3 regions of the Brachybacterium sp. HMSC06H03 genome follow, and region 3 is predicted to be linked to each of the others. Evidence: predicted binding sites of a transcription regulator. Region 3 holds the regulator's gene; each other region holds the start of a gene.
What was found. Region 3 encodes LexA, which represses DNA repair genes until DNA is damaged. Its sites were predicted from a motif close to TCGAACANNTGTTCGA; they were not measured.

Region 1: a site for LexA is predicted at 4,416-4,431, ahead of recA (recombinase RecA). Genes of this name have one in related genera too.
Region 2: a site for LexA is predicted at 3,123-3,138, ahead of HMPREF3159_RS03955 (HNH endonuclease signature motif containing protein). Genes of this name have one in related genera too.

Annotation. Positions count from the first base shown of each region.
Region 1 is NZ_KV788693.1:5,949-12,244, reverse strand. Features, by position in the region: gene HMPREF3159_RS04085 (glutamate ABC transporter substrate-binding protein) at 1-596, shown strand, start outside; gene HMPREF3159_RS04080 (amino acid ABC transporter permease) at 785-1,432, shown strand; gene HMPREF3159_RS04075 (amino acid ABC transporter permease) at 1,429-2,301, shown strand; gene HMPREF3159_RS04070 (regulatory protein RecX) at 2,363-3,124, opposite strand; gene recA (recombinase RecA) at 3,128-4,246, opposite strand; gene HMPREF3159_RS04060 (DUF3046 domain-containing protein) at 4,515-4,739, opposite strand; gene HMPREF3159_RS04055 (helix-turn-helix domain-containing protein) at 4,741-5,046, opposite strand; gene HMPREF3159_RS04050 (CinA family protein) at 5,245-5,751, opposite strand; gene pgsA (CDP-diacylglycerol--glycerol-3-phosphate 3-phosphatidyltransferase) at 5,748-6,296, opposite strand, start outside.
Region 2 is NZ_KV788691.1:12,127-18,422, forward strand. Features, by position in the region: gene HMPREF3159_RS03940 (TatD family hydrolase) at 1-820, shown strand, start outside; gene rsmA (16S rRNA (adenine(1518)-N(6)/adenine(1519)-N(6))-dimethyltransferase RsmA) at 817-1,776, shown strand; gene HMPREF3159_RS03950 (4-(cytidine 5'-diphospho)-2-C-methyl-D-erythritol kinase) at 1,773-2,699, shown strand; gene HMPREF3159_RS03955 (HNH endonuclease signature motif containing protein) at 3,149-4,939, shown strand; gene HMPREF3159_RS03960 (ABC-F family ATP-binding cassette domain-containing protein) at 5,018-6,296, opposite strand, start outside.
Region 3 is NZ_KV788892.1:1,322-7,617, forward strand. Features, by position in the region: gene HMPREF3159_RS12160 (proteasome assembly chaperone family protein) at 1-304, opposite strand, end outside; gene HMPREF3159_RS12165 (HelD family protein) at 458-2,725, shown strand; gene nrdR (transcriptional regulator NrdR) at 2,913-3,401, opposite strand; gene HMPREF3159_RS12175 (LysM peptidoglycan-binding domain-containing protein) at 3,430-3,825, opposite strand; gene lexA (transcriptional repressor LexA) at 3,996-4,691, shown strand; gene HMPREF3159_RS12185 (ATP-dependent DNA helicase) at 4,731-6,296, opposite strand, start outside.

The DNA.
Region 1 (6,296 bases), on a different contig from region 3:
CGGGGAACATCGAGTGGGTCGAGACCGTCTCCGCGAACCGCGAGCCGTTCATCGAGAACGGCCAGGTGGACCTGGTCGTCGCGACCTACACCATCAACGACACCCGCAAGGAGGTCGTGGACTTCGCGGGCCCGTACTACGTCGCCGGTCAGGCCCTGATGGTGCTGGTGGACAACGAGGACATCACCGGGGAGGACTCCCTGGCCGGGAAGAAGGTCGCCTCGGTCGAGGGCTCCACCCCGGCCCAGTACATCCTCGACAACCACCCCGACGCGGAGCTGGTCAACTTCGACACCTACTCCAACTGCGTCACCGCCCTGATCAACGGCCAGGTCGACGTGGTCACCACCGACAACGTCATCCTCGCGGGCTTCGTCGAGTCCGATCCGGACAACCTCAAGCTCGTGAACGACGGCGAGACCTTCACGGAGGAGCCCTACGGAGTGGGACTGGCCAAGGGCGACGACGACTTCCGCACCTTCCTCAACGACACCCTCGAGGCCGCCTACGAGGACGGCTCCTGGGCGGAGGCCTGGGAGAGCACCGCCGGGGTGGTGCTGCCCACCCCGGAGCCGCCCGCCGTGGACCGGTACTGATCCCCCGGGTCGGGCGCCCGCGCTGTCGCGCCCTCGGCCCGCCCCGTCCGCCTCGCTCTGCCGCACCCCGCCCGGCGTGGCCCGGTCTTCTCCGGCCTCGCCCGAGGGCATCGCACCCGCTGGATCACCGCCCCGAGCACCGCGCCGGTTCCCCGCCGAGCGCGCCGACGTCCCCGCCAGGAGCCTTCATGGGAACCTTCGTCATCGAGCGCGAGATGCTCTGGACCGCGTTCAGCACGACGCTGTCGCTCGCGGCGGTCTCCGGGCTGCTCGCCCTCGTGGTCGGCACGCTTGTCGCCGCGCTGCGGGTGTCCCCGTACCGGCCGCTGCGCCTGGTCGCGACCGCCTACACGGAGTTCCTGCGCAACACCCCGCTGACGATCGTGTTCTTCTTCTACGTCTTCGTCACCCCGTCGATCGGCTTCGCCTTCGACTACCGCACCGCCGCGACGATCGCCCTGACCTGCTACACCTCCGCCTTCGTGGCCGAGGCGGTGCGCTCGGGCATCAACTCCGTGGCCGTGGGCCAGGCGGAGGCGGCGCGCTCGCTGGGGATGTCCTTCCGGCAGAACCTCCTGATCGTGGTGCTCCCCCAGGCGTTCCGCACCGCGATCCCGCCGCTGATCAGCGTGCTCATCGCGCTGGTGAAGAACACCTCGGTGGCCGGCGCCTTCGGCGTGTTCGAGCTGTTCGCCATGTCCCGGCGCCTGACCAACGTGTACTCCGCCGACGTCATCGCGATCCTGCTCGGCGTGGCCCTGTTCTACCTGGTGATCTGCATCCCGCTCGGCCAGCTGGCCGGGCGCCTCGAACGGAAGGTGGCGTTCGCCCGATGAGCAGCAGCAGCGGCCCCGTGCTCTACGACGTCGCCGGCCCCGAGGAGCGGGCGCGGGAGCGTCGCATCTCGATCGTGCTCGCCCTCGTGCTGGTGGTCCTCGGTGGCGGGCTGATCGTCCTGCTCGCCCGCAACGGGGCGTTCGACGACCGGTGGCTCGTGCTGGTGGACGTCCCGCCGAACTTCGCGGGATACGAGACCCAGCACGTCTGGCAGGCGGTGTTCCGCGGCCTGCTCAACACCCTGCTCGCCGCGGCGATCGCGCTGCCGCTGGCGGCGCTGCTCGCGCTCGTGCTCGTCTCCCTGCGCTCCTCGCCCTTCGCGCCGGTGCGCTGGGCCGTCGTCGCCGTGACGGAGTTCCTCCGCGGCCTTCCCGTGGTGCTGGTGATGTTCTTCGGGATCCTCGTGCTGCCGGGGGCGACGCAGCTGGTCGCGGTGGTGTTCGGGCTGACGCTGTACAACGCGGCGGTGTTCGCGGAGATCCTGCGGGCCGGGATCGCGGCGCTGCCCAAGGGGCAGACGGAGGCGGCGGAGTCCCTGGGAATGGGGTCCTTCCTCACCTACCGGGACATCCAGCTGCCGCAGGCGGTGCGGATGATGATGCCCTCGCTGATCGCCCAGGGCGTGGTGCTGGTGAAGGACTCCTCGCTCGGCTACATCGTCGGCTACGCGGAGCTGCTGCGCAGCGTGAGCCGGGTGGCGGACGCGCTGACCAATGCGCAGTACCTGCTGCCGCTGCTGACCGTGGGCGCGGCGGTGTACATCGCGCTGAACATCAGCCTGTCGCGCCTGGCGGTGTGGGTGCAGCGCCGCAGCAGCTTCGCCCGTCGCGCCCCGGCCCGGGTGGTGGGCACGCCGCCGATGCCCTGACCGGGCAGCGCGAAGGTCTGCCGTCCTCCCCGGCCCTCTGGCCGCGAACCGCCGGCCGTGCTCAGGCGGCGGGGTCCTCGGCGGCGGCGCGCAGCTCCCCCGCGATCACGTGGACGGCCAGATCACCGGGATAGCCCTTGCGGGTCAGGAGCGCATCGAGCCGGCGGGAGAGCCGGCGGCGGTGGCTGCCGTCGCGCTCCTCGCGCAGCCGTGCCCGGTCGCGGTGGTCGAGGCGGGAGCGGACCAGCTCGCGGCAGCGCTGCTCCTCGTCGCTCTGCCCGTCCGAGAGGGCGGCCTCGATCAGCTCGCCGTCGACGCGTCGGGCCTCGAGCTCGCGGCGCAGCGCCTCGTCGCCGAGGGCGCGCAGGGCGCGGCGCTGCTCGACCCAGTCGTGCGCGAAGGCGGCGTCGTCGATCAGGCCGGCGCGGGCGATCCGGGCCATGGCCTCGTGGGCGACGCCCGCGGGCACCTCTCGCTCGGCGAGACGGCCGCGCATCTCGCCCTCGGAGCGGCGCCGCGTGGACAGCAGACGCATCAGGTAGCGGCACTCGTGCACGACCGCCTTCTCGCGGGCGCGCTGCTCCTCGCTCTGCTCGGGACGGGGCCGCTCGAGGATCTCGCGGGTGCGCGCGGCGAGCTGCTCGGTCACCTGCTGCGCAGGGTGCGGGCGCCGGGCGGGGGCCTCCTCCGGGGAGCTCGAGCCCCGGGAGCGGGTCACGGACCGGGCTGCGTGCGGGTCCGCGCCCCCGGACCGTGCGGGGACGTCGGCGGCGCCGACGACCTGCTGATCGCCGGCGCCGCCGGGGTGGTGCCGAGGAGTCATCGCTCAGATGGTGGCGGGGACGTCCTCGTCGAGGAACTCGTCCTCGCCCAGCACGTCCTCGGCTCCGACCTCGGCCTCGGGGGCGGACTGCTCCGCGCCGTACTTGCCGACGCCGAGGGTGCGCAGGATCTTCTCCTCGATCTCCGCGGCGAGATCGGGGTTGTCCTTGAGGAACTGGCGGGAGTTCTCCTTGCCCTGCCCCAGCTGGTCGCCCTCGTAGGTGAACCAGGCGCCGGACTTGCGGACCACGCCGTGCTCCACGCCGAGATCGATCAGGCCGCCCTCGCGGGAGATGCCCTCGCCGTAGAGGATGTCGAACTCGGCCTGCTTGAAGGGCGGGGCCATCTTGTTCTTGACGACCTTGACGCGGGTGCGGTTGCCGACGGCGTCGGAGCCGGACTTCAGGGTCTCGATGCGGCGGATGTCCATGCGGACCGAGGCGTAGAACTTCAGCGCCTTGCCGCCGGTGGTGGTCTCGGGGCTGCCGAAGAAGACGCCGATCTTCTCGCGCAGCTGGTTGATGAAGATCGCGGTGGTGCCCGAGGAGGACAGCGCGCCGGCGAGCTTGCGCAGCGCCTGCGACATGAGGCGGGCCTGGAGGCCGACGTGGGAGTCGCCCATCTCGCCCTCGATCTCGGCCTTGGGCACGAGCGCGGCGACGGAGTCGACCACGACGATGTCCAGCGCGCCGGAGCGGATCAGCATGTCGGTGATCTCTAGGGCCTGCTCGCCGGTGTCCGGCTGGGAGACGAGCAGGGCGTCGGTGTCCACGCCGAGCTTCTTGGCGTACTCGGGGTCCAGCGCGTGCTCGGCGTCGATGAACGCGGCGATGCCGCCGTTGCGCTGCGCGTTGGCGACCGCGTGGAGGGCGACGGTGGTCTTGCCCGAGGACTCCGGACCGTAGATCTCGACGATGCGGCCGCGGGGCAGGCCGCCGACGCCGAGGGCGGCGTCCAGCGCGACCGAGCCGGTGGGGATGACCTCGACGGGCGGGCGGGTGTCGTCGCCGAGCCGCATGATCGATCCCTTGCCGAACTGGCGGTCGATCTGGGCGAGGGCGTTGTCGAGGGAGGAGCCGCGATCCTTCGAGGTGGACCTGGGGGCGGACTTCGATGCAGCCATGGGGTGTTCCTTCCTGAGGGCCGGGTGGGCCGACGTGGTGACCTTGCGGCCACAGTAGGCGCCGACCCCGACATTCGCCGCTGCCCCGGCGCCCCTGTGGATGACGGGGCGCTGAGGAGGAGAGGTGCTGAGGCGGGCACGATGCCCGGGGACCGACGGACACAGACTACCGAACAGACGTTCGAACTCAAGTCGGCCGCGGGCGTGTCGCGCCGCGTGTTCCGCAGCGATCCTGCGGCGCCGGCGGCGACGCCGGCTCCGGGGGACGTCAGCGTCGTCGCTGCTCGACGGGGATCTCCCAGCGGGCGGACTCGGGGACCTCCATCGCCTCGCACAGCGCGGTCCACACCGCACGCACGGCGACCCCGTGCTCGAGGGCCTCGGCGGCGGTCAGGCCGCCGACCTCCTCGAGCACGAGGTCGTGGGTGAAGGTGCGGGCCAGCGCGGGGCCGAACACGTGATCGGCCAGCTCCGCGAACTCGCTGTGCCGCACCTCAGCTGGCGCCGACCAGCGGCGCGGTGCCGTCGGCAAGGCCCTCGGGGACGGTGTCCGGGATCGTCACGCGCTCGGCGACCGCGATGCGGTCGGAGACCTCGCGCAGCACGAAGGACAGCGGGAGACCGAGGGCGTCGGTCACGGAGACGAGCAGCTCGCTGGAGGCCTCCTTCTGCCCGCGCTCGATCTCGCTGAGATAGCCCAGCGAGACGCGTGCGTCGGAGGATACCTGCCGCAGCGTGCGGCCCTGGGCGCGGCGCGCATCGCGCAGCACGTCCCCCAGCTCCTGACGGAACAGGATCATCGACCTTCCTCCCTTCCTCTGACTCTGGATGAACTTCTCATGCACCTCTGGGATGCGGTACGTCGCCGTCATCACATGGAGCCCAACGCGTCCTCCCGCGAGAGTGTTCCCCAGAGTGTAGTGGGCCACGTCCGAGGGTTCGCTGGAGATGTGCACGGTGGACGTCGGGGAGGAGAGGACCGCGTCATCCCCGGCTGATCAGGACTCGGACGGATCGGCGAGCTCGGCGGCGAGCTCGGCGAGGGCCTCCTGGACGGCGAGGGCCCGGATCTCGGCTCTCCCGCCGCTGAGACGGACCTCACGGGTGCGGGCGGGACCGCCGCGTCGGGCGATCCCGAGGTGCACCGTGCCCTCCGGCACACCTCGCGCGTCGGGGCCGGGGCCGGCCACTCCGGTCGTGGAGACGGCGAGGTCGGCGTCGTACAGCCGCTGCGCGCCCTCGGCCATCGCTGCGGCGACCTCCGCGGTCACCGCGCCGGTGCGCTCGAGCAGCCCGGCGTCCACGCCGAGCACTCGGCTCTTCGCCGTGTAGGAGTAGCAGGCCGCTCCCCCGGCGACGACATCGCTCGCACCGGGCACGTCGACCAGTCGGGCCACGACCGCGCCGGCCGTGAGCGACTCGGCGGTCGCGAGGGACCAGCCGCGCTCGCGTGCCGCGTCGATCACCGCGGCGGCGTCCGTCACCGCGGCGGGGGTCCCGCTCACGCCTGCCCGGTCCCCGCCGAGAGCGCCTCACGGCGCAGGCGCAGGCCGTCCTTGAGGTTCACCAGGCCGGACCACACGGTCAGCACCACGGCCAGCAGCACCAGGGCCAGGCCGATCCAGCGCGCCGGGGACCACCACAGCTCGAAGGGGATGAGGCAGAAGGTGATCGCGATGGACTGCACCATCGTCTTCGCCTTGCCGGCCATGTTCGCCGGCAGCGCCCCGTATTTCAGGATGGTGAAGCGCATGACGGTGATGCCGATCTCGCGCACCAGGATCAGCACGGTCATCCACCAGGGGACGTACTCCCACACGGAGAGCATGATCAGCGCCGCGCCCGTGATCGCCTTGTCCGCGATCGGGTCCATGATCTTGCCGAAGTCGGTGATCAGGTTGCGGCTGCGGGCGAGGTGCCCGTCGACGAAGTCGGTGATCATCGCCAGAACGAACACCGCGGCGACGAGCAGGCGGCCCGGTACGGTGTCCGGGTGGAGGATCGCGAGCACCACCAGCAGCGGCACCATGACGCAGCGCAGCATGGTGAG
Region 2 (6,296 bases), on a different contig from region 3:
CGACTTCGCCGACGGGGACACGCAGCTCAGCGTCCAGGACCACGTGGACCGCGCCGCCGCCGCCGGCATCGACGCGCAGATCACGATCGGCTCCGACCTCGAGGCGGTGCGCTGGACCGCGGCGCTGCTGGCCGCCCCGGACTGCCCGCCCTCCCTGCGCGGCGGGGTCGCCGTGCACCCCAACGAGGCGGCGCTGCACGCCCGCGGCCACGACCACGAGGGGCGCGGGATCGTCGGCCTCGACGCCGCGATCGCGGAGGTCTCGGAGCTGCTGCGCGGCCCCGGCATGGTCGTGGTGGGGGAGACGGGCCTGGACTGGTTCCGCACCTCCCGCAAGGACGAGCAGGCCCGCGAGGCGCAGATCTCCTCCTTCCGCGCCCACATCGCGCTCGCCAAGGAGCTCGACCTCCCGCTCCAGATCCACGACCGCGACGCGCACCGCGACGTGCTCGAGATCCTCGAGGCCGACGGCGCCCCCGAGCGGACCGTCTTCCACTGCTTCTCCGGCGACGCGGAGTTCGCGCGCGAGTGCGCGGACCGCGGCTGGTTCCTCTCCTTCGCCGGCACCCTCACCTTCAAGAACGCGACCGACCTCCGCGCCGCGCTCGCCGAGGTGGGCCTCGGACAGGTCATGGTCGAGACCGACGCGCCCTTCCTCACCCCCGTGCCCTATCGCGGCCGGCCGAACTCCTCCTATCTGATCCCGCTGACCATGGCGACGATCGCGGAGACCACCGGTGCCTCCCTCGAGGAGGCCTGCCGCGCGGTGCGGGCCACCACCCAGGACGTGTACGGCTGGCCCGAGGCGGTCGCGGCATGAGCACCGCCGGGCAGGACGGCGCCGACCTGCTGCTGACCCACCGCGACATCCGCGAGCTCGCCGAGGCCGCGGGGATCCGCCCCTCGAAGCAGCGCGGGCAGAACTTCGTGATGGACCCCAACACGGTGCGCACCATCGTCGGACGCGCCGGCGTCGAGCCCGGCCAGGCCGTGCTCGAGGTCGGGCCGGGTCTGGGATCCCTCACGCTCGGCCTGCTCGAGGCGCAGGCGGACGTCGTCGCCGTCGAGCTCGACCGCGGGCTCGCCGAGCTGCTCCCTCTCACCCTGCGCGCACGCGGCGTCGAAGAGGAGCGCTTCCGCCTCGTCCACGCCGACGCGCTCCAGGTCACCGAGCTGCCCGCGCTGCCCCGCGCGGGAGAGCCGACGATGCTGGTCGCGAACCTGCCCTACAACGTCGCCACCCCCATCCTGCTGACCATGCTGGAGCGCTTCGACTCGCTCCGCTCGGCGCTGGTCATGGTCCAGTCCGAGGTCGTCGACCGCCTCACCGCCGGACCCGGCTCCCGCACCTACGGCGGTCCGAGCGTGAAGGCCGCCTGGTACGGCCGCGCCGTCCACGCCGGACGGATCTCACGCCAGATCTTCTGGCCCGTCCCCAACGTCGACTCCGCCCTGGTGCAGCTGGTCCGCCACGAGGAGCCGCTCGGCAACGCGGCGGAGCGGGAGCAGGTCTTCGCCGTGATCGATGCGGCCTTCGCCCAGCGCCGCAAGACCCTGCGCGCCGCGCTCGCCGGCTGGGCGGGCACCGCGGCACGCGCCGAGGAGATCCTCCGCGCCGCCGGGATCGCCCCGTCGGCTCGCGGGGAGACCCTCGAGGTCGAGCAGTTCCGCGCCATCGCGCACGCCGCGGCGGAGCAGGCCGAGGGCGAGGTCGGGACGGACAGGGCGACGGAGCGTCACGCGCTCGAGGACGACGCGACGGGAGCCGAGGGGTGAGCGGCGCCCTCGAACGGGTGGTCGTGCGCGCCCCCGGCAAGATCAACCTGTCCCTGCACGTCGGCGGTGTGGACGGCCGCGGCTACCACGCGCTCGCGACGGTGTTCCAGGCGGTCGACCTCTACGAGATCGTCACGGCGACCCGCGCCGACGAGATGGGCCTCGAGATCACCTCCGAGGTGCCGGGGGAGGTGCCGCTGGACGGCACCAACCTCGCCCTGCGCGCCGCGGAGCTGCTGCGCACCGAGTGCGGCGTGCGGGAGGCGGCGGCGCTCCACGTCCGCAAGCAGGTCCCCGTCGCCGGCGGCATGGCGGGCGGCTCGGCCGATGCGGCCGCGGTGCTCGTGGCGCTGGACCGGCTATGGGAGCTGGGCCTCGGCGCCGAGGCGCTGCGCACGCTCGGGGCACGGCTCGGCGCCGACGTGCCCTTCTCGATGCTCGGCCACACCGCGCTCGGCCGCGGCAACGGCGCGGACCTCACCACGGTGCTCACCCACGGCCGATGGACCTGGCTGCTCGCCGTCCCCGGCGGGCACCTCTCCACCCCGGAGGTCTTCCGGTGCTTCGACGAGCTCGTGCTCGCGGGCGGCCGGGTGCCGCCGGAGCGACCCGAGATCGACGAGCGACAGCTCCAGGCGCTCAGCGGCGGCAACCTCGAGCTGCTCGCCGACACCCTCCATAACGACCTCCAGGCCGCGGCGTTCGCCCTGCATCCCCGGCTCGAGGAGGTCGTCGAGGCCGCCGAGCGGCTCGGCGCGATCGGCGCGATCGTCAGCGGCTCCGGGCCGACGGTCGCCGCGCTGGTCGAGGACGAGGCCGCCGCGCGCACCATCGCGGCAGGCCTGACGGAGGCTGGTCTGGCGGAGTCCTGCCTGATCGCGCGGGGCTCGGCGCCCGGCGCGAGCGTGCTCGAGGAGAGCTGAGCCGGGCTGCGGATTGCCCTGCTCCGAGCGTGCTCGAGGAGTGCTGAGCCGGGCTGCGGCCTGCCCCTCCGAGCGCGGCCCCGTCCGGGTGCGGCATGGACGGTTCCTCCCCAGAGCAGGTTCATCCACAGCGTCGTGTCGAGGGTTCCTCCCCACGTGCCGGGTTTCCACAGTGCGCTGTCCACAATTCTGCGCGGAAGATCTTGGACGGCATCCGAGTTATCCACAGGAATCGACGTTGTTTGACATTCCGCCTAGGATTCAAACGCGCAGTTTAGGGCCCGGGGTGGGTGTGACTCTGCAGGTCGATGCGCGGGTCCTGGTGCTGCTGCCTGCCGCGACCGCTCACCTCCCCTCCCCATGGCCCGGTTATCCACACCGCGAAGTTCCTGGTCGGTAGCTTCATCGTGACTCTTCTGTTTCTCGAAGAGCCGTGCGAAAATCGAGGCATGTCGAAAGAATCCTCGAACGAGCGCGAGATCGCCGAAGGTGTCGCAGGTGCCTTCGGCGGTCACGGCCGCCCGTCCGGGGAGCACGGCCTCCTGTCCGGGGATCCGGCCGGCGAGCTCCCTCCTCGTGCGGACCGGCCGATCCGGATCGACGCCGAGCAGCTGACCATCGGCGAGCTCGACCTCCTCGCTGCCCGCGAGGTCCTCGCCGAGCTCGGTGCGCGGGGCTCCGCGCCCCTGGACTCGCTGGACATCGACGGGACGATGACTCTCCTCGAGGCCATCGTCGGCCTGGAGGGAGCGCTCGAGTCGCTGCGCACGCGGACGGTGGTGCACCTCGAGGATGAAGTGAAGGCGGACTGCCTCCGACGGGAGGAGAGCCCCAGACAGGCCGCGCTGGTGGCCCGCGCCGAAGCAGCGCGGGCGCTGAAGTCCTCTCGCGCGGTCGCAGGGCGCACGCTCGCGACCTCCCGCCGGCTGGTCCGCAGCATGCCCGGGATGATCTCGGCGCTCTCCTCCGCGCGCATGCTCCCGCAGTCCGCCCACAAGGTCGGCTCGGTCCTCGGCCCGGCGACCCCGGAGCAGCGCCGACAGGTCGATACGATCCTCACCTCCCGGCTCGCCGAGCTCGAAGGATGCGGGCCTCAGCAGTGGGGCGACGAGGCGGCGAAGGTCCTCCACGCCCTCGACCCTGCCGGTGCCGCCGCGCGCCACCAGGCCGCGAAGCGGGAGCGGCACGTGACGGTGCGGCGCACCGACCACGGGATGGCGCGGATCACCGCCCTCGTCCCCGGCATCGACGGCGCTCGGATCCGCAAGGGACTCGACGTCGCGGCCGAGAGCGCCCGCGCCCAGGGCGACCGGCGCGGCCACCAGCAGATCATGGCCGACCTCTTCGCCGACACGCTGATCGGCCGCGGAGACGGCATCGACCCCACGACGCTCGATGTCGGGATCGTCATCACCGACCGCTCCCTCCTCGCCCCCGCGCACGCCGATGCCGCCCTGGTCGAGGGATTCGGGTCCGTGCCCTACGACCATGTGCGCGAGGAGATGCTCCGCGCGGCCCAGGCCGAGGAGGACACCGACCTCGCCCTCACGATCCGTCAGCTCTACGCCGATCTCGACCACGGCGACCTGGTCGCGGTGGAGTCACGATCGCGGACGTTCCCCGCGGCGCTGACCAGGTTCCTCACCCTCGCCCACCAGACCTGCCGCGGACCCCACTGCGACGCTCCGATACGGCAGATCGACCACATCACCCCCTGGTCGCAGGGCGGAGAGACGTCCCTCGACAACGGGAACGGCCTCTGCGCCGCATGCAACCAGAAGGAGCTCGCCGGGGAGACCGCACGCGTGGTCCGCGACGAGGACGGCGTGCGCCGCACCGTCCGCTGGACCACCCGTCACGGCCGCAGCGCGACCCGCGGGGCGATCAACCTCGATCCGCTCGGCACCTACCGACGACGATGCGCATCCGCGAGTCGCGCATCCGACACCGATGTTCCGAGAAGCCCCGCGACGGCAGAGCATGCGGCGAGGGAGCGGATGACGGAGCACCGCACGACCGGCGAGCGCGCGGACCGCCGATGCGACGCGATCAGCCCTGGGAACAGTGGGCGCGAGAGACTGCCGCTGGCGAACGACGAGTCCGGAGATCTGATGACCCTGCAGCGCGCGCTCACGGATCTGCGCCTGCGGCTCACGGACATCCCGGATCCACACCGGATCCACCGTCTCCCGGGCTACCCGGGTGACTGGATCGTGCGACGCGGCAGTCGGGGGAGATAGTCAGGAGGAGATGAGCAGATCCGGGAATCGAGGATCCCGAGTGCCGTGCGCCGGCCGACCTCAGCCGGGCGTCGACGCTCAGCCGAGCTGCTCGGACAGCTCCAGCCAGCGCTCCTCGAGCTCCTCGTTCTCCCGCTCGACCTCCTGCAGCTGCGCGGTGATCTCCTGCAGCCCCTGGTAGTCCGACTGGTCGTGCCCGGCGAGCTTCGCGTGCAGGGACTCCGTCTGCTTCTCGAGCTTCTGCATCCGCCGCTCGATCGCGCCGAGCTCCTTCTGCGCCGCATGCGCCTCGGCGCCGGCGAGGGCGGGAGCACCCGCGGAGCTGCCGCCGGACCCGGAGCCGGCAGCGCCGGAGGAGCCCGCGCCGGTCGCCCTGCCCGAGGCCGAACCCGCCGCGGCCTCCTCGCTCGCGGCGCGCAGCGCGAGATACTGCTCCACACCGCCCGGCACGTGCCGCACCGTGCCGTCCAGCACCGCGTACTGCGTGTCCGTGATGCGCTCGAGCAGGTAGCGGTCGTGCGAGACCACCAGCAGCGGCCCGGGCCAGGTGTCCAGCAGGTCCTCCATCGCCGCGAGCATGTCCGTGTCCATGTCGTTGGTCGGCTCGTCCAGCACCAGCACGTTCGGCTCCTCGAGCAGCGTCAGCAGCAGGTCGAGCCGACGCTGCTGACCACCCGAGAGCGCCTTGACCTGCACCTTCTGATGCGCCGCGGTGAAGCCCAGACGCTCGAGCAGCTGACCGGGGGAGACCTCGTCCTTGCCGGCCGTGAACGTGGTGCGGTATCGCCCCACGACATCGCTGACCCGGGAGTCCAGATGCTCCTGCAGCCCCTCGAGCCGCTGGGAGACCTGCCGCACCGTCACGGTCTTGCCGCGCTTGACCCGCCCGGCGAGCGGCTCGAGGTCCCCGGTGATCAGCGCGAGCAGCGTCGACTTCCCGGCCCCGTTCGGGCCGAGGATCCCGATCCGGTCCGCCGGGCCGATGTGCAGGGTCACGTCCTCCAGCACGGTCGTGCCGCCGTAGCCGGCGTCGACGTCGAGCACGTCGATCACGTCGCGGCCCAGCCGCGAGGTCGCCAGCTGGGTCAGCGCGACCGTGTCGCGCACGGGCGGCTCGCCGGCGATGAGCTCGTTCGCCGCGTCGATGCGGAACTTCGGCTTCGAGGTCCGCGCCGGCGCGCCGCGACGCAGCCACGCGAGCTCCTTGCGCATCAGGTTCTGCCGCTTCGACTCGATCGCGGCGGCCTGTCGGTCTCGCTCGACCCGCTGCAGGACGTAGGCGGCGTACCCTCCCTCGAAGGGCTCGACGATCCCGTCGTGCACCTCCCACATCCGGGTGCACACCGCGTCGAGGAAC
Region 3 (6,296 bases):
AGGGTCGGTCGCTCTCGTCGTACATCAGCCAGAGTGTGATCTCCGGGATCGTGACCTCGGAGAAGGAGGTGCCGTCGAAGGTTGCCTGGGGGCGGGAGCCGCGGTAGTCCAGCAGCTCGTCGGTCTCGAAGGAGACCAGGCGCAGGTGGCGCAGCTCGTCGCGGAGGTAGTCGGCGGCGATGCGGCAGGCGTTGCCGGCGTCGACCATGCCGGGCAGGGCGTGGACGAGGGTGAGTCCGGAACGGGGCACCGCCTCGAGGACCTCGGTCGACTCGAAGCGGTACAGATCTCGGGGATCGCGCATCGGGCTCTCCTCCCTCGCTGCCGTGGAGATGTCGGTGACCTGATGGCACACGCATCCAGGCGGGTCCACCATAATGGACCACCGTGCCTCGCCGACCCCGGGTCCGCCCGGGAGTGCGCGGCAGGAGGAGCAGCGACCGGAGGGGGCAGACCAGTGGACGGGACCGAGGAGCAGGTCGCTCGGGAGGCCGAGGAGCAGGTCGCTCGGGAGATCGCCCGGGAGCAGGAGTACGCCGATCTCCTCTACGCCCGGGTCGACGAGCTGATCACCCACGTCGAGCGGAACCTCGACCGGATCCAGGGGTCGCAGCAGGCCTCGACCCACCAGAACCGCTCCGAGCGCGACTCCTTCATGGCTCTCTACGAGGACCGCCTCGCCCTGCTGCGCTCCGTGTCCCGCAGCGTCGTCTTCGGACGACTGGACATGGACGACGCCGCACGCCACTACATCGGACGCATCGGCCTGTTCACCCCCGAGCGCGAACAGCTGCTGGTGGACTGGCGCGCCCCGGCCGCCGCCGCCTTCTACCGCGCGACCAGCACCGAGCGCCTCGACGTGCGCCTGCGCCGGCACCTGATCAGCCGCGGCCGCACCGTGGTCGGCCTCGAGGACGACGTGCTGGACCAGAGCGTGCTCGAGGATGGGGACCACGACGTGGTCCTCCAGGGCGAGGGGGCGCTGCTCGCCGCCGTCTCCGGCACGCGCACCGGCCGGATGGGCGACATCGTCGCGACCATCCAGGCCGAGCAGGACCGGATCATCCGCTCCGAGAACCGCGGCGTGCTCGTGGTCCAGGGCGGACCGGGCACCGGCAAGACCGCCGTGGCCCTGCACCGCGCCGCCTACCTCCTGTACACCCACCGCCGACGGCTCGAGCACACGGGCGTGCTGATCATGGCGCCCACTCCCGGGTTCCTGCGCTACATCGAACGCGTCCTGCCCAGCCTCGGCGAGTCCGGCGTCGTGATGATGACGCCGGGCGAGATGTTCCCCGGGGTCGAGACGTTCTCCCACGACGCCGACGACGTGGCGCGACTCAAGGGCGATGCCGCGATGGCGGAGCTGCTCTCCCGCGCGGTCAAGCAGCGACAGGCGATCCCCGAGAAGGACGTGAGGCTGCGGATCGACGGCACGCCGCTCGTGCTCACCCGGGACATGCTCCGCGCCGCGCGGCGCGAGGCCCGCGCCACGCACAAGCCCCACAACGCGGCCCGCGCCGTGTTCGTCCGCGCGGCGATGGACCGTCTGGTCGAGGCGTACGAGCGCGCGCTCGTCGCGCAGGGCTCCACGATCGTGCCGGAGGACCGACCGGATCTGCTCTCCGACCTCCGCCACGACCCCGAGGTGAAGCGGCAGCTGAACCTGGCCTGGCTCCCCTACACCCCGCAGGGCTTCCTGCGGATCCTGTTCGCGCGTCCCGACCGTCTGCGGGCAGCGGCGCCGCGCTCCCTCGCCGGTCGGGTCGACCTGCTGGTGCGCCCCAAGGACTCGCCCTGGACGGTCGAGGACGTGCCGCTGCTGGACGAGGTGGCAGAGCTTCTCGGCGAGGACGCCGCCCCGGCCGAGGCGAAGGCCAGGGACGACGCCGAGCGACGCCGGGCGGACGTGGAGTACGCCCGCAAGGTCATCGAGAACATCGACACCTCCGGCATCGTCCGGGCGGAGGACCTCGCCGATCAGGTCGGGCAGATCCGCGACGGCCGCACCCTCGCCGAGCGCGCCTCCTCCGAGCGCTCCTGGACCTACGGCCATGTCGTGGTCGACGAGGCGCAGGAGCACTCCCCGATGAGCTGGCGGGCGCTCATGCGCCGCGCCCCCACCAAGTCCTTCACCGTGGTGGGCGACGTCGCGCAGACCTCCTCCGCCGGCGGCACCGATTCCTGGACCGCGGCGCTGTCCCCCTACATCCAGGACCGGCTCCAGGTGGAGCACCTGACCGTCAACTACCGCACCCCGCGCCGGATCATGGACCGCGCGGTCGCGATGGCACAGGCCCACTCGCTGCCGGTCACCGAGGTCAGCTCGGTCCGGGACGGCGAGGAGGACCCGCTGCTCGAGCAGGTCTCCCCCGCCGAGCTCACCGCGCGCAGCGCCGAGGCGGTGCGCCGCGTGCACGATCGCCTCCCGGGACGGATCGCCGTCATCGCCGCGGCCGAGCGCCTCCGCGATCTCGCCGCCGCGATCGACTCCCTCGAGACCGTGCCGTCGGTCGGCATCGGCTCGGCCGGTGTCGACGACGAGGTCGCCGTGATGACGGCGCAGGACGCGAAGGGCCTGGAGTTCGACATCGTCGTGATCGTGGAGCCGGCGGAGCTGATCGACGCGCACGGCGCGGGCGACCTCTACGTCGCGATGTCGCGCTCCACGCAGCATCTCGGGGTGGTCCACTCACGGGAGCTCCCGGCCGGCATGGCGGGCTGAGCCCTCCGCCGACGCCCCCGGGACCTCAAGGCCCCGGGACGGCGATCGGCGGCCGTGGCTTCCCCTCCACGACCGCCGATCTGATGCGCACCTCGTCGGTGCACGAGGAATATCTTAAGCACAGTCCGGCCCCCTCCTGCACCATGTCCAGGGATCTCTACGGATCCGGGCAGACCGAGGACGGCGCTCAGCCCGTCGCGCCGCCCCCGGAGGTCGCCCCCTGCACCTGGGAGCCCTCGGCGCGCAGCCGCGCGATCGCGGCCTCGAAGTCGTCGAGGGAGTCGAAGTCCTGGTAGACGCTCGCGAAGCGCAGGTAGGCCACGAGGTCCAGCTCCTGGAGCGGCTGCAAGATCGACAGGCCCACCTGATGGGCGTCGATCTCCGCCTGCCCGCTGAGCCGGATGGTCTCCTCGACCCGCTGGGCGAGCAGGGCCAGCTGATCATCGCTGACCGGACGGCCCTGGCACGCCTTGCGGACGCCGGAGATGACCTTCGCCCGACTGAAGGGCTCGCTCACCCCGGACCGCTTGAGGACCGACAGCGACGCGGTCTCCGAGGTGGAGAAGCGTCGCGAGCAGCTGGGGCACTGACGGCGGCGCCGGATCGTCGCACCGTCGTCGGACGTGCGCGAGTCGACGACGCGCGAATCGGGGTGGCGGCAGAACGGACAGTGCATCCGCTCAGGGTACCGGTATGACCCCCGCTCAGCGCGAGGCATCCTCCAGCACGGGCAGCTCGAGCTGCTGACCGGCGGTGATCCGGCCCGTGGGCAGATGGTTGAGGCTGCGGACCTCGTCGACGAACTCGGCCTCGCCCATGCCCTCGGGGGCATGCTCGGCGGCGTAGTCCCAGAGGGTGTCGCCCGCCTCGACCGTGATCACGGCGGGCTGGGCGGACTCGGTGCCGGCGAGGGCGGCGGGGAGGTCGAGCGCGAGGAGGGCGATCGCGGCGACCGCGAGGCCGAGCAGGAAGGCGACGCCCGTGAGGAGGCGCCGCCCGCGGCGGGTCGGCTCGAGTCGAACACGCGGTCGAGCGACGGCCTCGCAGGCCTGCTCGTCCTGCCGCGGGAAGGGAAGGACCGTGGCGGTATGGGTACGCATCTCCGAACTCCTGTTCGATCGAATCTCTGTGCGACTGTAGTCCGCGGCGCTCGCGACACGCAAGAGGAGCATCGAACACATGTTTGGCATCCGCCGCGTGCCGCCCTACGCTGGGCCACGAGGACAACGGAACCCGATGGGTCCGACAGACGACGCCAGGAGACCGCACGATGACGCCGAGCACCCCCAAGCCGACCCGGGCCCGCGGCGAGGCGCCGGCCGACGAGCGCACCGCCGGCCTGACGCGCCGCCAGCGCCTCGTGCTGGAGACGATCAACGAGACCGTCGCCGCGCGCGGCTACCCGCCCTCGATGCGCGAGATCGGCGATGCCGTGGGTCTGACCTCGTCGTCCTCCGTCGCCCACCAGCTGCAGACCCTCGAGCGCAAGGGCTTCCTGCGCCGCGACCCCAAGCGCCCGCGCGCGATGGAGGTCGTGATGCCGGAGGCCGACGACGCCCCTGCCCCGCCCGTCGAGATCGAGCCCGGCGGCAGCTCGGTGAACGTCCCGCTGGTGGGACGGATCGCCGCCGGCATCCCGATCACCGCCGAGGAGCAGGTGGAGGACGTCTTCACCCTTCCCGAGCGCCTGGTCGGCGGTGGGGACCTCTTCCTGCTGCAGGTGGTCGGCGACTCGATGATCGACGCCGCGATCTGCGACGGGGACTGGGTGGTGGTCCGCTCGCAGAGCACCGCGGAGAAGGGCGAGATCGTCGCGGCGATGATCGACGGCGAGGCGACGGTGAAGACCTTCGTGCAGCGCGACGACCACGTGTGGCTGATGCCTCACAACCCGGCCTTCGCCCCGATCCTCGGCGACCACGCCGAGATCCTCGGCAAGGTCGTCGCGGTGCTGCGCTCGGTCTGAGCACCCGGGCTCGCGCGCCTCAGGAGCCCGCGGCGCGCCTCAGTAATCCGCGGCGAGCCTCCGGAGCGCGCCGAGGGCGACCTCGGGGTCGGCCGTCGGCCACAGCGGCGGCATCGACTCGCGCAGGAACGAGCCGTACCGCGCGGTCGACAGCCGCGGATCGAGCACGGCGACCATCCCGCGATCCGTCTCCCGCCGGATCAGCCGCCCCGCCCCCTGGGCCAGCAGCAGCGCGGCGTGCTGGCCGGCGACGGCCATGAAGCCGTTGCCTCCGAGCTGGGCGATCCGCTCCTGCCGGGCCGACATCAGCGGGTCGTCCGGGCGGGGGAACGGGATCCGGTCGATGGTGACCAGGCGCAGCGAGCGGCCGGAGACGTCCACGCCCTGCCACAGAGTGAGCGTGCCGAACAGGCTCGCGTCCTCGTCCTCCCGGAAGGTGCGCACGAGGTTCGCCATGGAGTCCTCGCCCTGCACCGCGACGGTCAGGTCCAGCCGTGCGCGGACGTGCTCGGCGGCGATCTCCGCGCCGCGGCGCGAGGAGAACAGGCACAGCGCTCCCCCGCGCGAGGCCTCCACCAGCTCGGTGAGGTGGTCCAGCATCGCCGGGGAGGGGCCGTCGCGGCCCGGCTGCGGGAGGTGGCGGGCGGTGTAGAGGATGCCCTGGCGGCGGTAGTCGAAGGGGCTGCCCACATCGATGCCCGCCCAGGCCCCGGAGTCCTCGGCGGCGGGGATCTCGTCCTCGGCGACCCGTCCGCGGCGGGCGAGGCCCACCTCCCCGGCGGCCGGCTCGAAGCGGCCGCCGAGGGCGAGCGTCGCGGAGGTCAGCACCACGGTCCGGTCCTCGAGGATCGCACCGCGCATCGCCGCGGCCACGCTCAGCGGCGCGACCTGCAGCGAGGCCCGGCCGGTCGCCTGCCCGCGGGAGACGGAGACGACGTCGTCCTCACCCGGGTCGCTCAGACGCTCGCACACGTCGATGATCTCCTGCAGGTTCGCCCGCACCGTCTTGCGCGCCCCGGCGGAGGAGTCGTCGCCGGCGTCCTTCGCGTCCGAGTGTGCGGTGCGCGCCTCGACGCGGACGTGGCCGACGGCATCGGCGAGCTGATCGGGCAGGTCTCCGAGCACGCGCCCGTCGGGGGCGAGCTCGAGCGCGGCGCGCAGCTCCTCCCCCGCATCGTCCAGCGCGGTCGCCGCGACGCCGAGGCCGCGCAGGTCCCGCACCGCGCCGCGCAGCATGCCGGGGTTGAGGACCTCGGTGACGGCGCTGGTGACCCGGGCGGTGAGGTCATGGGCCTCGTCGAAGACGACGACGTCGTGCTCGGGGATGATGCCGTGGCGGTCGAAGGAGTCGATCGCGAGCAGCGCATGGTTCGTCACGACCACGTCCACCTCGCGCGCGAGCTCGCGGCTGCGCTCGGCGAAGCAGTCCTGGATCATCGGGCAGGAGGTGCCGATGCACTGGTTCCCGGTGACGGACACCTGACGCCAGGCACGGTCCGAGACGGCGTCCTCGAGCGAGTCCCGGTCCCCGGTGTCGGTCTCCTCCGCCCATTCCCGCAGGCGCTTGACCTGGGTGCCGAGCTTCTCGCCGCCGGTGCGGGAGGG